One region of the Streptomyces sp. NPDC002809 genome, then DNA from elsewhere that is predicted to be linked to it. Evidence: riboswitches for the same ligand, from Rfam matches in the RefSeq annotation. Region 1 holds a riboswitch; each other region holds the start of a gene.
The links. Region 1 has a riboswitch for cobalamin ahead of metE (5-methyltetrahydropteroyltriglutamate--homocysteine S-methyltransferase). Riboswitches for the same ligand answer to the same signal wherever they lie in the genome.
Positions count from the first base shown of each region.

Region 2: another riboswitch for cobalamin. It lies ahead of ABT025_RS04530 (ABC transporter substrate-binding protein); the one in region 1 lies ahead of metE (5-methyltetrahydropteroyltriglutamate--homocysteine S-methyltransferase).
Region 3: another riboswitch for cobalamin. It lies ahead of ABT025_RS36540 (cobalamin biosynthesis protein); the one in region 1 lies ahead of metE (5-methyltetrahydropteroyltriglutamate--homocysteine S-methyltransferase).
Region 4: another riboswitch for cobalamin. It lies ahead of ABT025_RS27285 (ribonucleoside-diphosphate reductase subunit alpha); the one in region 1 lies ahead of metE (5-methyltetrahydropteroyltriglutamate--homocysteine S-methyltransferase).

Region 1 is NZ_JBEOVJ010000048.1:21,163-26,625, reverse strand. Features, by position in the region: gene metE (5-methyltetrahydropteroyltriglutamate--homocysteine S-methyltransferase) at 1-1,631, opposite strand, end outside; cobalamin riboswitch at 1,793-2,007, opposite strand; gene ABT025_RS25360 (carbohydrate kinase family protein) at 2,152-3,036, shown strand; gene ABT025_RS25355 (carbohydrate binding domain-containing protein) at 3,124-5,463, opposite strand, start outside.
Region 2 is NZ_JBEOVJ010000004.1:186,463-191,925, forward strand. Features, by position in the region: gene ABT025_RS04515 (PRC and DUF2382 domain-containing protein) at 1-254, shown strand, start outside; gene ABT025_RS04520 (ABC transporter ATP-binding protein) at 484-1,272, opposite strand; gene ABT025_RS04525 (FecCD family ABC transporter permease) at 1,269-2,291, opposite strand; gene ABT025_RS04530 (ABC transporter substrate-binding protein) at 2,390-3,430, opposite strand; cobalamin riboswitch at 3,494-3,680, opposite strand; gene ABT025_RS04535 (hypothetical protein) at 3,826-3,999, opposite strand; gene ABT025_RS04540 (acyl-CoA dehydrogenase family protein) at 3,996-5,463, opposite strand, start outside.
Region 3 is NZ_JBEOVJ010000113.1:11,196-16,658, reverse strand. Features, by position in the region: gene cobN (cobaltochelatase subunit CobN) at 1-76, opposite strand, end outside; gene ABT025_RS36545 (cobyric acid synthase) at 97-1,638, opposite strand; gene ABT025_RS36540 (cobalamin biosynthesis protein) at 1,635-2,663, opposite strand; cobalamin riboswitch at 2,807-2,937, opposite strand; gene ABT025_RS36535 (hypothetical protein) at 3,099-3,332, opposite strand; gene ABT025_RS36530 (inorganic phosphate transporter) at 3,367-4,650, opposite strand; gene ABT025_RS36525 (class II aldolase/adducin family protein) at 4,887-5,463, shown strand, end outside.
Region 4 is NZ_JBEOVJ010000056.1:5,949-11,411, reverse strand. Features, by position in the region: gene ABT025_RS27290 (ribonucleotide-diphosphate reductase subunit beta) at 1-34, opposite strand, end outside; gene ABT025_RS27285 (ribonucleoside-diphosphate reductase subunit alpha) at 37-2,415, opposite strand; adenosylcobalamin-variant (AdoCbl-variant) riboswitch at 2,567-2,665, opposite strand; gene ABT025_RS27280 (GNAT family N-acetyltransferase) at 2,744-3,256, opposite strand; gene mctP (monocarboxylate uptake permease MctP) at 3,374-5,008, opposite strand; gene ABT025_RS27270 (DUF3311 domain-containing protein) at 5,005-5,259, opposite strand.

The DNA.
Region 1 (5,463 bases):
GGCCTTGAGATGTCGCCGACGAGCACCGGGGGACGGACGTAGCGGCTGCCGTAGGACTGGACCCAGCCGTGCCGGGTGGCGAGGTAGCCGGTGAGCTGTTCGGCGAAGTACTGGACCATGTCGTTGCGTTCGGGCTCACCGTGCACCAGGACGTCCAGCCCGGTCTCCTCCTGGAAGGCGATCACTTCGCGGATCTCCGCCTCGATCCGCTTGTCGTAGCCGGGGCCGTCGAGCCGCCCGGCCCGCAGGTCGGCCCGAGCGGTGCGCAGTTCGTCCGTCTGCGGGAAGGAGCCGATCGTGGTGGTCGGCAGCAGTGGGAGTCCCAGGTGCGCGCGTTGGAGCAAGGTCCGCTCGGCGTACGGCTGAGAGCGACGGCCGTCCGCATCGGTGACGGCCGCGGCGCGGGCCCGCACGGCCGGGTCGCGGGTCAGTGCGGATCCCGCGCGGGATGCCAGTCCTACCCGGTTCTCTGCGAGTTCGGCGGCGATGGCTCCGGTTCCGCGCGCGAGACCGCGGGCGAGGACGACGAGTTCGGTGGTCTTCTGGCGAGCGAAGGCGAGCCATCGGACGATCTGCGGGTCGATGCCGCGCTCGGCTGCGGCGTCCAGCGGTACGTGCAGCAGTGAGCAGGAGGCCGAGACGTCCACCCGGCCGGCGAGACCGAGGAGGGTGCCCAGCGTGGCGAGCGACTTCTCCAGGTCGTTGATCCAGATGTTGCGGCCGTTGACGACGCCCGCGACGAGCCGCTTGCCGGGCAGACCGCCGGCGGCGGCGAGATCGGCGAGGTTGGCGGCGCCGGATTCGGTGAAGTCGAGGGCCAGTCCGTCGACCGGAGTCCGGGCCAGGACGGGCAGTGCGTCGCCGAGCCGCCCGAAGTAGGAGGCGACCAGGAGCTTCGGCCGGTCTTCGAGGCCGCCGAGCCGGTGGTAGGCGCGGTCCGCGGCGTCCAGTTCCTCGGGCGTGCGGTCCTGGACGAGGGCGGGCTCGTCGAGCTGCACCCATGAGGCTCCCGCCGCCCTGAGGTCGGCGAGCACATCGGCGTAGACGGGCAGCAGCCGGTCCAGCAGTGACAGCGGGTCGAAGCCGGCGGGGGCGCCCGGGGCCGCCTTGGCCAGCAGGAGGTAGGTGACGGGACCGACGAGGACCGGACGGCCCGTCAGGCCGAGGGCGGCGGCTTCACGGAACTCGGCGACCTGCCTGGACGAGTCGGCGGCGAACACGGTGTCCGGGCCCAGTTCGGGTACCAGGTAGTGGTAGTTGGTGTCGAACCACTTGGTCATCTCCAGCGGCGCGGTCTCCCGGCTGCCGCGGGCCATCGCGAAGTAGCCGTCCAGCGGCTCGGCCGCCACGGCGGCCCGGTGCCGTTCCGGGATCGCGCCGACCATGACGCTGGTGTCGAGGACGTGGTCGTACAGGGAGAAGTCACCGGTCGGAACTTCTCCGATGCCGGCGGCGGCGAGTTCCTCCCAGTTGGCCCGGCGCAGGGCGGCGGTGGTCTCCCGCAGGGCTTCGGCGGTGACGCGGCCGTTCCAGTAGCCCTCCACCGCCCTCTTCAGTTCGCGGTGGTGGCCCTGGCGGGGGTAGCCGTACACGGTGGCGGTTGCCGTCGCCGAGGCGGATTCGGATGTCACGTAGCTCTCCTTCGCGAGCGTGTCTCCTGCGGATCCCGGATCGGGACGCGGGCGCGAAGGGGTGACGGACCGGGCGGATCACCGCACCGTTTCGGTGCCCGTCCACCCGCTGTCTGCCGCCGACCCGCCCACGAGGTCACCGAGATCTCCGCATCCGAGGGTTCGGGTGCGGGCAACGGGCAGGTCTTCGGACTCGCGGGCACGTCTGCCGGGGCAGACTCCTACTGGCCGTCGCTTCCCGGGCCCTTCGGGTCCAGTGCGTATGACGGCGGTCGTTCCCGCTCACCGCTGCGGGGCAGTCCCGGATTCCCACCGGGTTCCCTCTTGCGACGCGCCTGCCTGGCGGACAGGGCGAACCAGCTGCACATCCCACCCTAGAGGACTGCCGCGCACACCACGCCGTTGTTCACATTCCGGACCTACGGATGAGACGGACGCCGGCTCGGGACGTCGGCCATACTGATCACGGCGGGAACGGAGAGGCGGAACAGTGGTCCAACAACAAACGGAATACGACGTCTTGGTGGTCGGCGGCAGCGGGGTGGACACGATCGTCCGCGTCGACTCCCTGCCGGTCCCGCTCGCCGACTCGGTGATGGTCGGACCGATCGAGGAGTGGCCAGGTCACACCGGGGGCAACGTCGCCCTCGGCGCCCGCGCGCTGGGGCTGGATGTCGCGCTGCTCGACTGCATCGGCGACGACTGGACCGGTGCGCAGGTGCGCGAGCGGCTGGCCAAGGGCGATGTGGAGTTCCACCCGCTGATCTCGGCGGCAGGCACCCGCCGTGCGGTGAACCTGGTGGACGCGACGGGCCGGCGGATGTCGTTCTACGACGCCCGTGACCCGGAGGACCTGCGGATGCCGCAGGACTTCTACCTTCCCCGGCTGCGGCGTGCCCGCCACGTCCATCTGTCCATCATGAACTTCACGCGTTTCCTCTACGACGACATCGAGGCCCTGGGCATCCCGGTCTCCACCGATCTGCACGACTGGGACGGACTGGGCGACCATCAGCGGGAGTTCGCCCTCAGGTCCGATCTCGTCTTCTTCAGCGCGGCGGCGACGGGCGACCGCACGCCCGCGGTGATGCGGGAGATCCTGCGCGAGGGCCGCGCGGGCACGGTGGTCGCCACGGACGGCGCGGCGGGGTCGTACGTCCTCACCCGTGACGGCGGGCAGGACCCGGTCCACGTTCCGGCGACGGTTCCGCCGTCGCCGGTGGTGGACAGCAACGGTGCGGGTGACGCCTTCGTCACCGGCTTCCTCTACGGACGGCTCGACGGCCGGGACGCCCTGGGGTCTGCCCGGCTGGGTGCGGTGGCCGGCGCCCACGCATGCACGGCCCCGGGTTCGACCGCCATGATCGGCCGCGAGGCCCTGCTGGCGGCGGACGGCGGTTCGTAGTCCCGGAGTGTGCGCGTGCCCCGGCGGGCCGGAGTCACCGGCCCGCCGGGGCACGCGCTGTGCGGCTGAAGTGCCGCTGGTTCCGCGCTACTTCAGGTACGGACCCGCTGTGCCGATCTTGCCCGGGCCGTTCAGCACGTAGACCCGCATGTTGCCCTTGCCGGGTGCGGCGACGGTGAGCTTTCCGCCGGTGACGACCTGTGTGTCACCGGTGACGGCGTCCTTGTACGTGCCGTTGGGGATCCCGGTGTACGAGGCCCCACCGGTGACGGTGACGAGGGCGAAGCTGTCCGTCGTGCCACTGGTGTAGCGGCGCTTGTACGCCATCTGCCCGGTGATGCCCTCGGTGGAGTACTGGCCCATCTGCAGGGCGGGCACGGCCCGGCGGATCTCGTTGAGCCGCTGGACGTGCTTGACCAGGGGCTGGGACAGCGTGTTGGCGACCTCACCGGTGGCGGAGTCGACCTTGGCGAACTCCGAGGACGTGACGTCGCCCGCGAGGTGGTCACCGTAGTAGGCGCGTCCGGTGGTGGCCAGCGGGCAGCTGGGCCCGCAGTCGATCTTCTTGCCGGCCTGGAACTCGATCTCCGAACCGTAGTAGAGCGTCGGGATGCCGCGGAAGGTCCACATCAGGGCCATGTTCTCGGCCCAGGCCTCGGTGCCGCCCGCGTAGCGCTCGCTGCTCTTGTTGGGGCCGTAGTCGTGGCTGTCGACGTAGACGACGTTGTACGTGGCGTCGTTCGTCGAGTCGTCGGAGTCCTTGCCGTTGTTGTACGCGTTCGTGGCGTCACCGAAGTTCATGTGCATGCGCATGTCGATGATGTTCATGCCGGAGAACTGGCTGTGGTCGGGGGTGTGGTAGGTGTTGCCGTCCAGGAACGCGTTGGTGGACGTGGGCTGCGACCCGGTACCGAGCTGCTCCTCGTAGTTGTACATCTCCAGTGCGGCCTTGGTGTCGTCGGCGTCGTACTCCTTGCGCTCCTTCCAGGTGAAGAACTGCGCGGAGTGGTTGACCGAGCCGCGGTTCCACTTGTCGTTGACGAACGCGCCGACCTCGCCGAAGACCAGGAAGTTCTTCGCGGCCTCGGCACCGAACTGCTGGGTGACGCGCTCCTGGATCGCGGGCAGGAAGCGGCGGTTCCAGGTGGTGCGTGGGATGTGGACGGCCGTGTCGATGCGGAAGCCGTCGACACCCATGTCGATGTACTTGTTGTACGCGCCGATCAGGTAGTTCTGGACCGGTGCGGATTCGGTGTTGAAGTCGGCCAGGTCCTCGTGCAGCCAGCAGGAGCGGGAGTCCTCGCCCTCCCAGTTGCCCAGCCAGCAGTTGTGGTAGTACTCCTTCGGGAACATCCCCGATGTCGGGTTCGGCCACTGGCAGTTGTAGATCTTGTAGCCCTCGGGAGAGGTGGCTCCGGTCGGCTTGCCCCAGTTGAGACAGGTGTTGCCCGCGGGCTCGGCCGTGGACCACAGGTCACCGTTGTAGTACGACTTACCGGTCTTGGGGTCGACGGTCAGTCCGTCGTACTCGAAGCCCTCGTTCTTCTCGTCGTAGTACCAGCTCCACTGGCTGTCACGGACCCCGTAGACGGTCGGGGTGTACAGGCCCTTGGCTCCCCAGCGCGAGGAGTGGTTGTAGACGACGTCCTGGTAGATCTTGATGCCCTTGGCGTGGGCGGCGTTGATGAGGTCCTGGTACGAGGCTCCGGCGGACTCGAGCCGGGGGTCGACCTTGTAGAAGTCGTAGCCGTGGTAGCCGTGGTAGTCGTAGTCGGACCGGTTCAGGACGACCGGGGTGATCCAGATGGCCGAGAAGCCGAGTCCCTTGATGTAGTCGAGCTTCTTGACCAGGCCCTTGAAGTCGCCGCGGAACATGGGGTCGTTGTTGGCCGCGTTGCCGGACTTCACGTCCTGGCTGCCGCCCCGGTTGTTGCTCGCGTCCCCGTCGTTGAAGCGGGCCGTCAGGACGAAGTAGATGGGGTCCTTGCGCGGGTCGGTGCCCAGCGGCTTGCCCTGGCCGGCGGCCGGCGGCTTGTCTCCCGTGGTGGCCTTCGCGGCCACGGAGGCCGCGGAGGTGTTGCCCGCCGCGTCGGCCGCCTTGACCGTGTAGGTGTAGGCGGTGTTCTCCTCCAGGTTCGACTCGGAGAGCACGGTCGAGCTCACATCGGTGACGACGCTGCCCTTGGTCCCTCCGGTCCGGGCGACCTGGTACTTGGTCACCTTCTTGTTGTCGGTGGAGGGTTCCCAGGTCAGGACCACCCCGACGCCGTCGGCCTTGGCCGTCACGCCCGTGGGCACGGTCGGCGCCTCGGTGTCCGGTGTCTCGGCGACGCACGGGTCCTTGGCGTCCTTGGCGACGGTCCGGTCCTTCACGGTGCTGACCCCGGCGGAGAGCGTGTAGTTGCCGCCGTTGTTGTTGTCCCAGAC
Region 2 (5,463 bases), on a different contig from region 1:
ACAAGACCGGCCGGGCCGACATCAGCGAGCAGGACGTGGAGGTCACCCTGCACGCCGAACGCGCCACGATGCGCAAGGAGACCGTGCCGGTCGAGCGGGTGCGGATGGAAACGAAGAAGGTGACCGAACAGAAGGAAGTCTCCGCCGAACTGCGCAAGGAACAGATCGACTACGCGGACGGCGCCACCAAGAGCGGCAAGGACATGGGTGGCAGGGACATGGGCGGTGAATCCGGTCAGGGACGTCGCCGTTGACTCCCCGCGTACCGCGCCGCACGGCCGTACCGCACCTGCGAGGGGCGGGCCCCGCACGGGGGTCCGCCCCTCGCGGTCCACCACGGCACGGAGCACCCGGACCGCCGCACGCACGAGGGGCCGCCCTCGCGTTCGACGTCACAGGCACCCGGACCGCCGCGTGGAGTCGGGCCCGCTCCCTGGTCGGGCCGGCTCCGGGAGTCGGGCCCGCTGAGACCCGCTGCGTAAGTCAGGCCCGCTCCGGACGAAAGCGGACCGAGGGCCGCCCCTGCGGGCCGTCCGGTGTCACGACGGCGGACACCCGGTAGACATCGGCGATGAGCTCCTCGGTGATCACCTCTGCCGGGCTGCCGCCCGCGACCACCCGTCCCTCGTTCATCACCACGATCCGGTCACAGAACATCGCGGCCAGGTTGAGGTCGTGCAGGGCGACGACGGCGGTCAGCGGCAACGACGTGACCAGGGACAGGAGTTCCAGCTGGTGCTGGATGTCCAGATGGTTGGTCGGCTCGTCCAGGAGCAGTTCACGCGGCTGCTGGGCCAGCGCGCGGGCGATCTGGACGCGCTGGCGCTCCCCGCCGGAGAGTGTGTGCCAGGACTGGTCGCGGCGTCCGGCGAGGCCGGTCCGCTCCAGCGCCTCACGCACCGCCGTCTCGTCCGCAGCCCCCGGCGCCGACCAGGCACGGCGGTGCGGGATGCGGCCCAGGCGTACGACGTCCACGACGCTCAGCTCGACCTGCGTGACGGCGTGCTGGTCGACCACCGCGACCCGTCTGGCCACGGTGCGGCGCCCGACGGCCGCCAGCGGATCGTCGTCGAGGGTGACCACGCCCGCGTCCGGGGCCAGGACTCCGGCCAGGATCCGCAGCAGGGTGGACTTCCCGGAACCGTTCGGGCCGATCAGTCCGATGGTGGCGCCCGGCGGCGGGGCGAGCGAGACACCGTCCAGGATGAGCCGGCCGCCCGCCTCCCTGCTGACCCGGTCGGCCCGCAGGCCGCCGGGGTGGGCCGGGGTCACGAGGCCCGCCGGGTGCGGTAGAGAACCAGCACGAAGGCGGGTACCCCGATCAGGGCGGTGACGACTCCCACCGGAACCTCCTGCGGGTCCAGGACGGTCCGGGCGAGGGTGTCGACCCACACCAGGAAGACGGCCCCGGCTAGCGCGGTGACCGGCAGCAGCCTGCGGTGCCCGGAACCGGTGAGCGCACGGGCCGCGTGCGGCAGCACCAGTCCGACGAACCCGATGGCACCGGCCGAGCTGACGAGTGCGGCGGTCAGCAGCGCGGTCGTGCACAGCAGCACGATCCGGGTACGGCCGACGTGGACGCCGAGGGTGGCTGCCGCGTCCTGGCCGAAGGCGAAGGCGTCGAGCGTACGGGCGTGGCCGAGACAGATCAGCAGCGTCACTGCGAGCACGGCGGAGCAGATCCACACGTCGCTCCAGCCGACGCCGCCGAGTGAGCCCAGCAGCCAGAACAGCACCCCGCGGGTCTGCTCGGCATCGGCGGCGGTCATCACGACGAAGGAGGTGAGCGCGGAGAAGAGCTGCATGGCCGCGACGCCGGACAGCACGACGCGGTCGGTGCTGCCACCGAGGGTGTGGCTGAGCAGCATGACGAGGGCGAATGAGCAGAGCGCCCCGATGAACGCCCCGGCCGACAGGGAGACCGCTCCCCCGCCGACGCCGAGAACGACGACGACGACCGCGCCGGTCGAGGCCCCGGAGGAGACCCCGAGGACGAACGGGTCGGCGAGCGGGTTGCGCAGCAGGGACTGCATGACGGTGCCACAGACCGCGAGCCCCGCGCCGCAGACGGCGGCGAGAAGGGTGCGCGGCATGCGCAGGTTCCAGATGATGCCGTCGCGGATCGGGCTGAGCCGCGACTCACCGGCACCGAGGTGGGAGGCGACCGTGGACCAGACGTCGGCGACGGAGATCCGGGCGGGGCCGATGGTGACGGCGACCGCGACGGACAGGACGAGCAGCAGGATCCCGCCGGCCCACAGGAGTCCGCCCCCGAGGCCCCGGACGCCCAGGAGGCCCCGTACACCCGGGAGGCCACGGACACCCCGGATGTCGGGCCGGCCCTGCACACGCGCGTCCTCGTGCGGTGCCGCCGCCCGTTCGGTGTCCGTCACCTCGCGAGCCCGAAGCTACGCAGGCCGGCGGCCACGCGCTCCACGCCCTCGACGGTCCGGATGGTCGGGTTCATGGCCTGGCCACTGAGCAGCACGTAGCGCTTGTGCCGGACGGCGTCCATGTTCTTCGTGGCGGGGTTGGACTCCAGGAAGGCGATCTTCTTCGTGGCGCTCTCGGCGGTCTGCGACTTGCGCGTCAGGTCGCCGATGACCAGCACGTCCGGGTTGCGGTCGGCGACGGTCTCCCAGTTGATCTGGGGCCATTCCTCGTGGGTGTCGTCGAAGGCGTTCTTCGCACCGGTCTCCCGGGTGATGATGCCGGGTGCTCCGCAGCAGCCGGCCAGGTAGGGGGCCTCGGAGTTGGCGAACCAGTACATCAGGGAGGCCCCGGAGGCATCGATGCCCCCGGTCGCCTTGCGCACCCGGGCACGCAGCTCGGCAACAAGCTTCTCGCCGCGCTCCGGAACGCCGAACACCTTGGCCAGGTCCCGCACTTCGCCGTAGACGCTGTCCATGGTCAGGGCGCCCGTGCGGACACCGTCACCGTCCTTGCTGTTGTCCTTGGCGGTGCAGTCGGCGGGTGAGACGTAGGTGGGGACGCCGAGCTTCTCGAACTGCTCCCGTGGGGCGACGCCTCCCTTGGCGAGCGTCGACTCGAAGGAGGCGCTGACGAAGTCGGGCTCCTGATCCAGGACCTTCTCCGACGAGGGCCGGTTGTCGGAGATCCTCGGGATGCCTGCGTTGGCCTTCTCCAAGCCCTTCAGCACGGGGTCGGTCCAGGTGGCGGTGGCGGCGAGCCGGTCCGCGAGGCCGAGCGAGAGCAGGATCTCGGTCGATCCCTGGTCGACCGGCACGGCGCGCTTCGGAGCTGCCTCCACGGTGACGGTCCGTCCGCAGTTCTTCAGGGTCACCGGATAGCCGTCGGCTCCCCGGGCCTTGGCGGCGGTACTGCCCTTCCCGCCGCCGCAGGCGGTCAGCAGGATCAGTCCGGCAGTGAGCAGGGCAGCGGTGCGGGCGGGGCCGGCTATGGGCGGCACGGAGTACCTCGTCGTCTCTGGGCCCATGCGCGGGACCCGCTGTACGGAGTTCCGCGATCCGGTCCCGGACCGCGGGTGCCAGCAGGTCTTCGGACTCGGGTTCACGCGGACGGGACGCCTTCCCGGGAAACCGTGGGTCTCCCAGTGGCTGTGGCCCCGCCCGTCCCCCTCACCGCTGCGCGTCAGTTCCGGATTCGCACCGGATTCCCTGACCCCTACGTGGAGTTCGACTGGCTCCCGGCACGCTACCACGTGCCTCTGCGCAGCTCAGCGGCGGTGCGCCCGGGCACGAGCGGTGGGCGGACGGGCGGTCGGGGCCGGGCTGCGTGCGCGCGCCGCGCACGCCGCCCCGAGCGCCCGCCCGACGCCCGAGTGCCGGGGCGGCCTCGCTCCGGTCAGGCCTTGCGGTGAACCGATTCGCCACCGATGGTGCGTGCACCCTCGCACCACCGCGAGAGCAGGGCCGCGGTCCCCCAGAAGCCCAGCAGGACGACGCGGACGCCCAGGCACCGGACCGCGTCCGCCGCCCGGTGCGGCAGCGCTGCGGCTCCCTGCGGTGTGTCCGTCATCGCGCGCCCCCGGCAGGTTCCCGGTCCGCAGCGGTGTGCCAGGAGGCGCCCGGGTCGTCGTAGGCGTCCGTGTAGCGGGCTCCCGCGATGGGCCAGTCGGCGAGCAGTTCGCCGGGCAACGCGAAGGACTCGGCGAGTTCCGGCAGATGACCGCTCACGGCTGCGATCAGCTGCTCGGTGACATCGGTCAGCCCCTCGACCTGACCGGCGGTCAGATGGCCGGCGGCCAGCAGATCCCCGCTGTTGCGCGCGACCCAGCGCAGCGCGAACAGCCGGGCCAGTTCGCCCAGCCGCTCGCGGGCCTCGCCGCCGGGCAGAGCCGCGAGCGCGTGCTCGTACGCGTGGGCCGCCTGCCGGTACGCATGCGCCTCGACCCCCCGCAGAGCGGTCCCGGACGCCTCGTTCCAGCGCTCCAGCGGGTTGCCGTGCGGGACCCGCGCCATCCGGGCGGCCGCCCGCGCGAACCAGATGCGCTCCACCTGGTCCAGAAGCCGGCCCAGGAAGCGCAGATCGGTGAGGTCGCCGCCCGGCGCAGCGGCCGCCGGCTCTTCGTCCGGGTCCCGTGCGGCCTCGAAGAGCAGGCCGGCGGCCGCCCTGGAGTGGATGGCCAGATTGTCCCCCTCGGCGGTGATGGCGCCCTCGACGCCGGTGACGAGTTCGGCCATCCCGTTGTTCTCCAGCAGCCCCTGGGCGCCGCACCGTTCCCGGCATTCGACGATGACGGACCGGGCCTGCCACGTGATCCACCCCTTGGCCACGTCGACCAGCCGCTCGGCCGCCTCCCGGCCGGCCGGCGGTCCTGCCGCCGCCTCTTCCCAGCGGTCGAGGACCCTCCGGTGCAGCAGGCTCATCGCGAAGACGGTCGCCATGGCCTCGGCGAGCGGCCCGTGGTGGCTGCGGTGTGCGATCACCGGGACGGGCGGCGACGGGCGGCCACCGGAGACGAAACGGTGGCCGCCGTAGCGGACGGCGACGGCCAGCGTGGCGCGTGCGGACCCCACCGCGCTGGCGCTCATGCAGATCCGGCCCGCGGTGACCCGTCCGATCGACGCGAGAAAGCGGCGCCTGCGCCCCTCGGTGTCGCTGCGGAACACCCCGTCCTCGCCGACCCGCCCCTGTACGCCGCCGAGCAGCGCCTCTCGCCCTACGAAGACCTGGTCGAAGGAGGTCAGGCAGTGGTCGACGGGACTGCCCATCCGTGCGGGAAGCCGGCGCACCCGGATCCCCGGCAGGGCCCGGGACGCATCGGTGAGCGGCACCAGCAGCAGGAAGACTCCGTGGTCGGCACCCCCGACGATCAGCCGGGCGGCGACGAGCCCCGACTTGGGGCCGCCCGCCGGACTGGTGTTGGGCATGAACTTCTGTGCACCGGCGTGCGGGGTGTGGAGCACGAACCCGTCCCGGGCGGGGTCGAAGGTGGCGGTGGTCTCGACGGCGGCGGCGTCGTTGCCGTGCGCCACCTCC
Region 3 (5,463 bases), on a different contig from region 1:
TCCGGAAGGGCGCGCCCGAGGCCCGGGCGGCGAGGAGGTCGGTGTCGGCGGTCGACAACAGCAGCACGGTGCTCAGCGGGGTAGTCAGTGGGCCGTTCATGCGCGTGCTCCAGGTGCTCCGGGGGCGATGAAGGGAAGTCCTGTCGGTGCGCCCGACTCGATGAGCCGCCACAGCGCGTCGGTGTCCGCGTGTTCTTCGATCAGGTCGCCGAGGCGGTCGAGCTGTTCCTCGCGCAGACCGGCGAAGCAGGTGTCGGGGGCGGGGACGAAGCGGCGGCCGGCGGCCCGTGCGATCTCCGTCAGGAAGCGGCGGCGGAACGCGTCGCTCTCCAGCGAGCCGTGCCAGTGGGTGCCCCACACGGCGCCGGAGCGGCAGCCGTCGATGCGCTGTCCCCGACCGTCGGTGAGGAACGGCTCGCCACCGCGCACGTCCGCGACGCCGTGGTGGATCTCGTACCCCTCGACCGGGGCGCCGAGTGCCTCGCCGACCGGCCGGGCGAGAGTCTTCTCGCGGTCGAACCGGATGCGCAGGGGCAGCAGCCCGAGCCCGTCGACCTTCCCGGCGCGCGACTCGACGTCGTCCTCGATCTCTTCGCCGAGTATCTGGTAGCCGCCGCAGATGCCGAGGACCGGACGGCCCTCGGCGGCCCGCCGCCGCAGCGCGTCGGCGAGCCCGCGTTCGCGCAGCCAGGAGAGCGCCTTCACGGTGCCGCGGGTGCCGGGCACGATGACGAGGTCTGCGTCGGCCAGTTCCTCGGCACGGTCCACGAACCGCACGATGACGCCCGGCTCCGCGGCGAGCGCGTCCACGTCGGTGAAGTTGGACATCAGCGGCACGGCGCACACGGCGACGCGCAGGATGTCCTCGCCGTGCGGCGGGGCGACGACCGACTCCCGTACGGTGCCGCGCAGCGACACCCGCAGGCCGTCCTCCTCGTCGATGCCGAGGCCGTGGGCGAACGGCAGCACCCCGTACGTCGGCCGTCCCGTCAGATCGCGCAGCATGTCCAGGCCGGGCTCCAGCAGGGAGACGTCACCGCGGAACTTGTTGACCAGGTACCCGGCGATCAGCGACTGGTCCTCGGCCGAGAGCAGCGCCGTCGTACCGAAGAACGAGGCGAAGACCCCTCCGCGGTCGATGTCGCCGACGACCACCACCGGGAAGCGTGCGGCCCGTGCGATGCCCATGTTCACGATGTCCGTGCGCCGCAGATTGATCTCGGCCGGACTGCCCGCCCCCTCGCAGATCACTGCGTCATACGTGCCCCGAAGCTGCTCCAGGCAGTCCACGACGGTGGACAGAAGTTGCTCCTGCCGGCCGCCGTGGTAGCCGCGGGCGCTCATCTCGCCGACCGCGCGCCCCATCAGGACGACCTGGCTGGAGCGGTCGCTGCCGGGCTTGAGCAGGACCGGGTTCATCAGTGCGGTCGGCTCGACCCGGGCGGCCTGGGCCTGCATGGCCTGGGCGCGCCCGATCTCCGCGCCCTCGCGGGTGACGAAGGAGTTGAGCGACATGTTCTGTGCCTTGAACGGTGCCACCTTCACGCCCCGGCGCACCAGCCATCGGCAGATGCCCGCGGTGACGACGCTCTTGCCCGCGTCCGAGGTGGTCCCGGCGACCAGCAGTCCGCCGCTCATGTCGGTCTCCGTCCTGAGAGTCGAGTCCCTGCGGTACGGGCCCCCGGGTGCCGGGTTCCCGCGGTGCGGGCCCCTGCGATCCGTCGTGCCGCGAGACCCGCGCCCAGGCGGGCCGCCACGCTCACGCCGAGGGCCAGCGCGCTCACACGGCGCGACAGCCGTACGGCACGCTCGATGTCCTCGCTCTCGACCGCCCGGCCGGTGGCTCCGTTGAGTACGGGGCGGTGTTCGACCCGGCCGCCGTAGGCGAGCGTTCCGCCGAGCCGTACGCCGAGCGCGCCCGCGAACGAGGCCTCCACCGGGCCCGCGTTGGGGCTAGGGTGCTTGGCCGCGTCGGCCCGCCAGGCCCGGACCGCTCCTCGTGGCCGCCCCCCGGCGGCCACGGCGAGCAGGGCCGTCAGCCGGGCGCCCGGCCAGCCCGCGAGGTCGTCGAGGCGGGCCGAGGCCCAGCCGTAACGCCGGTAGCGGGGCGATTTGTGACCGACCATCGCGTCGAGCGTGTTGGCGGCCCTGAACCCGACGAGTCCGGGGACCCCGCCCAGCGCGCCCCACACCAGGGCGCCGACGACGGCGTCCGAGGTGTTCTCCGCGACGGACTCCACGACGGCGCGGGCGATCTGCGGCCCGTCCAGGGACTGCGGGTCGCGGCCGCACAGGTGAGGCAGCCGCTCACGGGCCAGGTCGATGTCCCCGGCGGCGAGCGCGCCGCCGATGGCCCGGGCCTCGCGGCCCAGCGACGTACCGCCGACGACGGACCAGGTGGCGGCGGCGGTCAGGGCGACGGACGCGGCGGGGTGGCGGCGCAGCGCACGGGTGGCCAGCGCGGCAGCCCCGGCGGCGCCTCCGGCGCAGACCAGGGTGTGCAGCGCGCCCCAGCCGCGGTGGTCGCGCCACAGACGGCGTTCGACGCCTGCCGCGGCCCGCCCGAAGGCGGCGACCGGGTGGCCCCTGCGGGGGTCACCGAGCAGCAGATCGCCGATCAGACCGGCCGTGGCGCCGTACGCGAAGATGCGATCGGCACGCACGGTTCAGCCGGCCGTTGCGCCTCGAAGGACCCTCGGACAGGCGGTTGCTGGCAGGAGCAGCACAGGACTGGACGCACGGCAGCCGGGCATGGCGATATGTCCTCACTCAGGGTCCGCGCCCTGGTTCGACGTGACGGCGACGAGAGTCTCCTGGCTTCCGGATCCGCAGTTCCCCCGGTCTTCCAGTCCGCTCGCGTGGACCGTGACTTCCGTGGTGGGGGACTGCTCCCCGGTGACAGTGGCGGGACCGCGCCGGATTCGCACCGGCTTCCTCTGCTGTCGCCGTAATGGCTCCGGCAGTCCACCACGCTCTGCGAACGCCCGTCAACTTGCCGTTGACCTGCGACGGTGCAGTGTGCTCAGACGCACATCGGGCCGGACGCACACGTGGTGCGGCCGGCCCGATGCGGAGGAGCGGGGAGTGAGTGGTGGGGCTCAGGCGACGATCAGATAGATGCCGTAGGCCACCGCCGCGGCGCACAGTCCGAAGCAGACGTACGCGCCGGCGCGGGCCAGCACGAGCGATCCGCCGGCCGATCCGCCCGGTGCGGCCGGTTCCGGCTGCTTGGAGAGGCCGACGATCCCGAGGGTGAAGAGCCCCACGAGCGCGACGGTGGCGACGAGGGAGACGCCGAAGACGGTGCCGAGGGCTGCCCAGTCGATGTTCATGTGGATCTGTCCTTACCGGAGGCTCTTGGGGTCCCTAGACCGTGGCAGGTCGGGCCGGGTCGGTGACCGGTCCGGCCGGGGCCGGGATGGTGGCCGTGAGGTCGTGGGCCCGGGCAGCCGCCGTGGGCGGCGGGCTGACGGCCGCGATGGCGGTGGTGACGACGCCCGCGGGCTCGTCGTCACCGGCCGCCGCGCCCTCGTCCTGGCCGCCGGGTGCGACATCGTCGTGCCCGACGGGCCTGCGGCGCGACAGCATCCAGATCGCACCGGAGCCGGCGATCAGCAGCGCCGCGACGACCACGACACCCCAGGTGCCCTGCTTGGTGAGGAACTCCGCGCCCGCGCCGACCAGACCGGCGGCCGGCAGGGTCAGACCCCAGGCGACGAACATCCGCGTGGCGGTGGACCAGCGGACCACGCCGCCCTTGCGGCCGAGGCCCGCGCCCATGACGGCACCGGAGCACGACTGGGTGGTGGAGAGGGAGAAGCCGAGGTGCGAGGAGGCCAGGATGACGGTGGCCGCACTGGTCTGGGCGGCGAAGCCCTGCGGCGGCTTCAGCTCCGTCAGGCCGCTGCCCATGGTGCGGATGATGCGCCAGCCGCCCAGGTAGGTGCCGAGTGCGATGGCGAGGCCGGCGCACACGATGACCCAGACCGGCGGGTTGGAGCCGGGGGAGAGGACGCCGCCGGTGACCAGGGCGAGCGTGATGATGCCCATGGTCTTCTGCGCGTCGTTGGTGCCGTGCGCGAGTGACACGAGCCCGGCCGAGGCGATCTGACCGGCGCGGTACCCCTTGGCGGTGGCCTTCTCCTGGGCGCCGCCGGTGACCTTCCCGCCGATGCGGTACGTCAGCTTGGTGGCCAGCAGCGCGGCCAGACCGGCGACGACCGGTGCGGCGACCGCGGGGAGCAGCACCTTGGTGACGACGGTGCCGCCGTCGACCGACGACCAGCCGGCGGACATCACCGCGGCGCCGATCAGGCCGCCGAACAGTGCGTGGGAGGAGCTGGACGGCAGACCGACCAGCCAGGTCAGCAGATTCCACAGGATGGCGCCGACGAGCGCCGCGAAGATGACCTCGGTTCTGAGTCCGTCTTCGTTGATGATCCCGCCGGAGATCGTCTTGGCGACCTCCACCGACAGGAACGCGCCTACGAGGTTGAGAACGGCGGACATGGCCACCGCTGTCTTGGGTTTGAGTGCGCCGGTCGAGATGGTCGTGGCCATCGCGTTGGCGGTGTCGTGGAAACCGTTCGTGAAATCGAACACTAGAGCTGTCACGATCACAATCGCGAGCAGCAGCGTGATGTGTTCCATTTACCCAGGCAATCGTTCGACGTCAGTGGCACGTGGACCGTAGGCAATCCGGGTGAACGGAAGATGAACTGAGCGGGGCGTTGCGGTGACTCCAACCGGAGTGCCGCCGCCCTTTTCGCCCGCCGCGCGACGGTGGGGTTCCGGCGCAGGCCGGTGTGGGCCCGGAATCCGGCGTTCGGGCGGGCCTGCGGGGGAGGGGTGGCAGCGGGCCGCTCATCCGTTGAAAGGATCTTCGAATGAGCAGCGAGTGGCGGGATTCGATCGAACGGGCCTGGGATGCGGTCGTCGCCACCGCCCGCAGGACGGCCTCCGACGGGCTGGTCGTGGGGACCTCGGGCAACGTCTCGGCGCGGGTCGGCGAGACCGTGCTGGTCACCCCGAGCGGAGTGCCGTACGACCGGCTCCGCCCCGAGGATCTGGTCGGCGTCGATCTGGAGGGCAACCAGGTCCTCGGTGACATGGTCCCCACCAGCGAACTCCCGCTCCATCTCGCGGTGTACCGGAACACCGACGCGGCCGCCGTCGTGCACACCCACGCGGTGCACGCCACGGCCGTCTCCACGCTCGTCGCCGAGGTGCCGTCGGTCCACTACGCCGCCGCGATGCTGGGCGGCCCTGTCCGGGTCGCCGCCTATGCCCGCTACGGCACCGACGAACTGGCCGGAAACATGCTCGCCGCCCTGCGCGACCGCACCGGCTGCCTGCTGGGCAACCACGGCACGGTCACCTACGGCGCCACCCTCGACGAGGCGTACGACCGGACCGCCCAGCTCGAATGGCTGTGCCGCCTCTGGCTCACCGCGAGCTCCGTAC
Region 4 (5,463 bases), on a different contig from region 1:
CGAAGCCCGGGTCGAGAAGGTTCTTGTCACGCATGATTACTGGCACGCCTCGCAGGACTCGGGGTTTTCCAGGGAACAGGCGATCGCGTCCGCGTCGGGCGCGGGTGCCTGCTCGGGGATCGGGGCGGCGGACGCCGCGCGGGCGATCCGGGTCGCCGGGCGGGAGCGCAGGTAGTACGTCGTCTTCAGCCCCTGCTTCCAGGCGTACGCGTACATCGAGGAGAGCTTGCCGATCGTCGGCGTCTCCAGGAACAGGTTCAGCGACTGGCTCTGGTCGAGGAACGGCGTACGGGCCGCCGCCATGTCGATCAGTCCGCGCTGCGGGATCTCCCACGCGGTGCGGTACAGCGCCCGCACCTCCTCGGGGATCCAGGCGAAGCCCTGCACCGAACCGCTCGCCTCGCGCAGCGCCTCACGGGTCCGCGCGTCCCACACGCCGAGCTTCTTCAGCTCGTCCACCAGATACGCGTTGACCTGGAGGAACTCACCGCTGAGCGTCTCGCGCTTGAAGAGGTTGGAGACCTGCGGCTCGATGCACTCGTACACGCCCGCGATCGAGGCGATCGTCGCCGTCGGCGCGATGGCCAGGAGCAGCGAGTTGCGCATACCGGTCTTCGCGACCCGGGCGCGCAGGGCGTCCCAGCGCTCCGGCCAGTTCAGCTCGGTGTCGTAGTGGTCCGGGTGCAGCACACCGCGGGCGGCACGCGTCTCGGACCAGGCGGGCAGCGGTCCCGAACGCTCGGCGAGGTTGCAGGACGCCTCGTACGCCGCGAGCATGATGCGCTCGGAGATCTTCGTCGACAGGGCGCGGGCCTCGGGGGAGTCGAACGGCAGCCGCAGCTGGAAGAAGACGTCCTGCAGGCCCATCGCGCCCAGCCCCACCGGACGCCAGCGGGCGTTGGACCGGCCGGCCTGCTCGGTCGGGTAGAAGTTGATGTCCACGACCCGGTCGAGGAAGGTCACGGCCGTACGCACGGTGGCGTCCAGGCGCTCCCAGTCGATCGCGCCGTCGGCGACGAACGCGCCGAGGTTGACCGAGCCGAGGTTGCAGACGGCAGTCTCGCCGTCGTCCGTGACTTCGAGGATCTCGGTGCACAGGTTCGAGGAGTGCACGACCCGGCCCGGCTCGGCGGTCTGGTTCGCGGTCCGGTTGGAGGCGTCCTTGAACGTCATCCAGCCCTGACCGGTCTGGGCGAGGGTCCGCATCATGCGGCCGTAGAGCTCACGGGCCGGCATGGTCTTGCGGGCCAGGCCCTTGGCCTCGGCCGCGCGGTAGGCGGCGTCGAACTCGTCGCCCCACAGGTCGACCAGCTCGGGCACGTCGGCCGGGGAGAACAGCGACCAGGTGCCGTCCGTGTCCACGCGGCGCATGAACTCGTCGGGGATCCAGTGCGCCAGGTTGAGGTTGTGCGTACGCCGCTGGTCCTCGCCCGTGTTGTCGCGCAGCTCCAGGAACTCCTCGATGTCCGCGTGCCACGTCTCCAGATAGACGGCGGCGGCACCCTTGCGCCGGCCGCCCTGGTTGACCGCGGCGACGGAGGCGTCGAGCGTCTTCAGGAACGGGACGATGCCGTTGGAGTGCCCGTTGGTGCCGCGGATCAGGGAACCGCGGGCGCGGATCCGGGAGTACGAGAGGCCGATGCCGCCCGCGTGCTTGGAGAGGCGCGCCACCTGGTGGTAGCGGTCGTAGATCGAGTCCAGCTCGTCCAGCGGCGAGTCCAGCAGATAGCAGGAGGACATCTGCGGGTGCCGGGTGCCGGAGTTGAAGAGCGTGGGGGAGGAGGGCAGGTAGTCCAGCCGGCTCATCAGACCGTACAGCGCGGCGACTTCGGCCAGGGCGCGCTCGGAGGTGTCCTCGGCGAGCCCGGAGGCGACGCGCAGCATGAAGTGCTGCGGCGTCTCGATGACCTGCCGGGTGAGCGGGTGGCGCAGCAGATAGCGGCTGTGCAGGGTGCGCAGGCCGAAGTAGCCGAAGCGGTCGTCGGCGCCGGCGGCGAGCGACTGCCCGACCAGCGCGTCCAGGGCGGCAGCGTGGAGCGTCACGAACTCGGCCGTGCGGTCCGCGATCAGGCCCTCGCGGTGCCCGACGGCAACCGATGCGGAGAACGATGTCGCGCCCTGCCCGGCCGCCTCGTCCGCGATGGTGCGGGTGAGGAGACGGGCGGCGAGCCGGGAGTAGGCGGGGTCCTCGGAGATCAGGCCCGCGGCGGCCTCGGTGGCCAGCGAGCGCAGCTCCGCCTCGTCCGACCGGGCGTTACGGCCGCGCAGTGCGGCGGCGGCGACGCGTCCGGGGTCGGTGTCGGGCAGATCGGCGGTGAGGTCGGTCAGGGTCCGCAGCAGTGCGGTCCCGGGTCCGTCGCTCGTGGTTCCCGTTGATTCGGCCGCTGAAACCGGATCGGCTGGCGCGATGGTCACGCGGTGCTCTCCCTCGCTCGGCTCGGGGCCTTCGGGGAGCGGGGGCAGCCGGGCGGAGCGGGACCCGGCAGGGCAGCGCTCCGTGCGGCGTCCACCGGCCCATCCACGAGGCCCGGACGTCTGGGCATCCGGATCGGTCGAGCCGGATGCGCTGTCGGCAGGTCCTCGGACTGGGGGGTGCGCAAAAGCACACCGAACACACCGTTGCGGGACAGTTCCGGATTCGCACCGGATTTCCCTGCGGCGACAGCGAGCACGAGCATACATGTGGGGGCTGCCGGATGCGGCAGCCCCCACATGTTGTGTCGTACGAGATCTTGGTGCGCCCTTACGGCAGGGGCCGGAGGTCCAGACGGTACGTCAGCAGCTTGAGGTCGTCGATGGGATTCCAGTCCCTCTCGGGCGTCCGTACGAAGCCGAGGCGCCCGTAGATCCTATGGGCTCCGAGCATGGCCGGCTGCGTCGACAGGACGAGCCCCGTGACCCCCGCGGTGCCCCGTGCGCGGTCGATACAGGCCCGTACGAGCGCCTCGCCCGCCCCGGCGCCACGGGCCTCGCGGGAGACCGCCAGCATCCGGAACTCGGCCTCGTCCGCGGCCGCGATGTCGGCCCACGGGTTGCCCGGCCGGGCGTAGGTGACCCCGCCCAGGACGCGGCCCCGCGCGTCGGCGGCCACCAGCACCTCGGCCTCGGCGGCCCTGCGGGGTACGTCGCGCAGCTGCTCCAGGTACGGATCGTCGGCGCCGTAGTCCAGGAGCCCGTCACCGAGATAGGCCTCGGCGGTGATCTCGCCGAGGAGCGCGTGCTCGGCGGGTTCGACCGGCCGGATAGCTATGTCCATGGGCGGAAGTCTGCCGTACCGGCGGCCCGTGGCCGCATGCGATTTCCGCGGGACGCGTGAACGGGCCGCCGCACCCCTCCCGGGAGGCGTGCGGCGGCCCGTTCACGTACGTGGCGGTCAGTGGCCGCCCGGCGCACCGGCGGTGGCCGGCGGGAGCTCCGTCTTCACGCCCGGGTCGCCCGAGTCCGCGGTGTAGTCACCCGGGGAGGTCTCGTCGACCCCGACGGGCGCCTTCACGGCGTTCAGGACGAAGGTGAGGACGACGACCACCACGACGTTCAGCACGAAGGCCGTCAGTCCGATGTAGCCGATCTCGCCGAGGCCGGGGATCTCCTTGGAGGACCCGCCGAAGTGGCTCTGGGTCGGGCTGGCGACCCCGTACGCGGCGGCCGTTCCGTAGACCATGCCGACAGCCCAGCCCGCGAGGAGCGCCCAGCGGTGGAACCACCGGGTGAACAGCCCGCCGACCAGGGCCGGCATCGTCTGGAGGATCCAGATCCCGCCGAGCAGCTGGAAGTTGATCGCGACCGTCTTGTCCATGGTGAGGACGAAGGCGAGCGCGCCGACCTTCACCAGGAGCGACACCAGCTTGGAGACCTTGGTCTCCTGCGCGGGCGTCGCGTCGGGTTTCAGGAAGTCCTTGTAGATGTTGCGGGTGAACAGGTTCGCCGCGGCGATCGACATGATCGCGGCAGGCACCAGGGCGCCGATCCCGATGGCGGCGAAGGCGACGCCCGCGAACCAGTCGGGGAACATGTTCTCGAACAGCTGCGGGATCGCCAGCTGGCCGTTGTCCACCTTGACGCCGGCGGCGATCGCCATGAAGCCGAGCAGCGCGAGCAGCCCCAGCATCAGCGAGTACAGCGGCAGGATCGTCGTGTTGCGGCGGATCACGTCACGGCTGCGGCTGGAGAGCGTCGCCGTGATCGAGTGCGGGTACATGAAGAGCGCCAGCGCCGAGCCCAGGGCCAGGGTGGCGTAACCCCACTGGCCCGCCGCTCCGGGCGCGAGTCCGGCCACCGGTTTGCCGGCCGCCTCGTTCTTCGCCGAGAACGCCTCGCCCGCCTTGGCGAAGATGTCGTCGAAGCCGCCCAGCTTGATCGGGATGTAGATGATCGCCACGGCGATGACCAGGTAGATCAGGCCGTCCTTGACGAACGCGATCAGCGCCGGGGCGCGCAGGCCGGAGGAGTACGTGTACGCGGCGAGCACCGCGAACGCGATCAGCAGCGGAAGGTCCTTGACGAACCAGTGGGTGTTCTCGCCGCCTCCGACGCCCATCACATCCAGAACCGCCTGGATACCGACGAGTTGGAGTGCGATGTAGGGCATCGTGGCGAGGATGCCGGTGACGGCGACCGCCAGCGAGAGCCCCTTGGAGCCGAAGCGGCCGCGGACGAAGTCCGAGGTGGTGACGTAGCCGTGCTTGTGCGACACCGACCACAGGCGCGGCAGGAAGGTGAAGATCAGCGGGTACACCAGGATGGTGTAGGGCACCGCGAAGAAGCCGGCCGCGCCCGCCGTGTAGATCGCCGCGGGAACGGCGACGAAGGTGTACGCGGTGTAGAGGTCGCCGCCGAGCAGGAACCAGGTGACCCAGGTGCCGAACGACCTTCCGCCCAGCCCCCATTCGTCGAGGCTGGCCTCGTTCTCGGCCTTGCGCCACCGGGCGGCCATGAAGCCGACGACCGTGACGGCCAGGAAGAAGAAGATGAAGACGCCGAGTGCGACGCCGTTCACGCCGTCCTTCATGCTGACGCACCCCCCTTGCGGGCGCGCTGGTCACGCTGCCACAGCTTGTACGCGAGCATCGTGAGCGCCGTCGAGATCAGCACCCAGAGCATCTGGTACCAGTAGAAGAACGGGATCCCGATGAAGGTCGGGTCGACCTTGGCGTACGAACTCACCCAGAGCATCGCCACGAACGGCGCGATGAGGCAGAGGGCGATGACCACCCTCATGGGTGTGACTGTGGGTGGTTTTCCTTCTGGTTCTTCCGGCATGGCGGCGACTCCGTCCCCTCGCTGAGCACCTGGTGTAATGCGCAGGAAATCTAGGCGAGGGTTCCGCCCACCGTCACCCCCTGTCCGCATTGCGGTCCGACAACGGTCCTTCGGTTTCGGACAGTTGGTCGCAATGGCCTCAAACGTCGGAGAGTTGGTCCAGGCCAACCGGCGGGCGGGGGGCTCGCGGGGCAGCGAACAGCC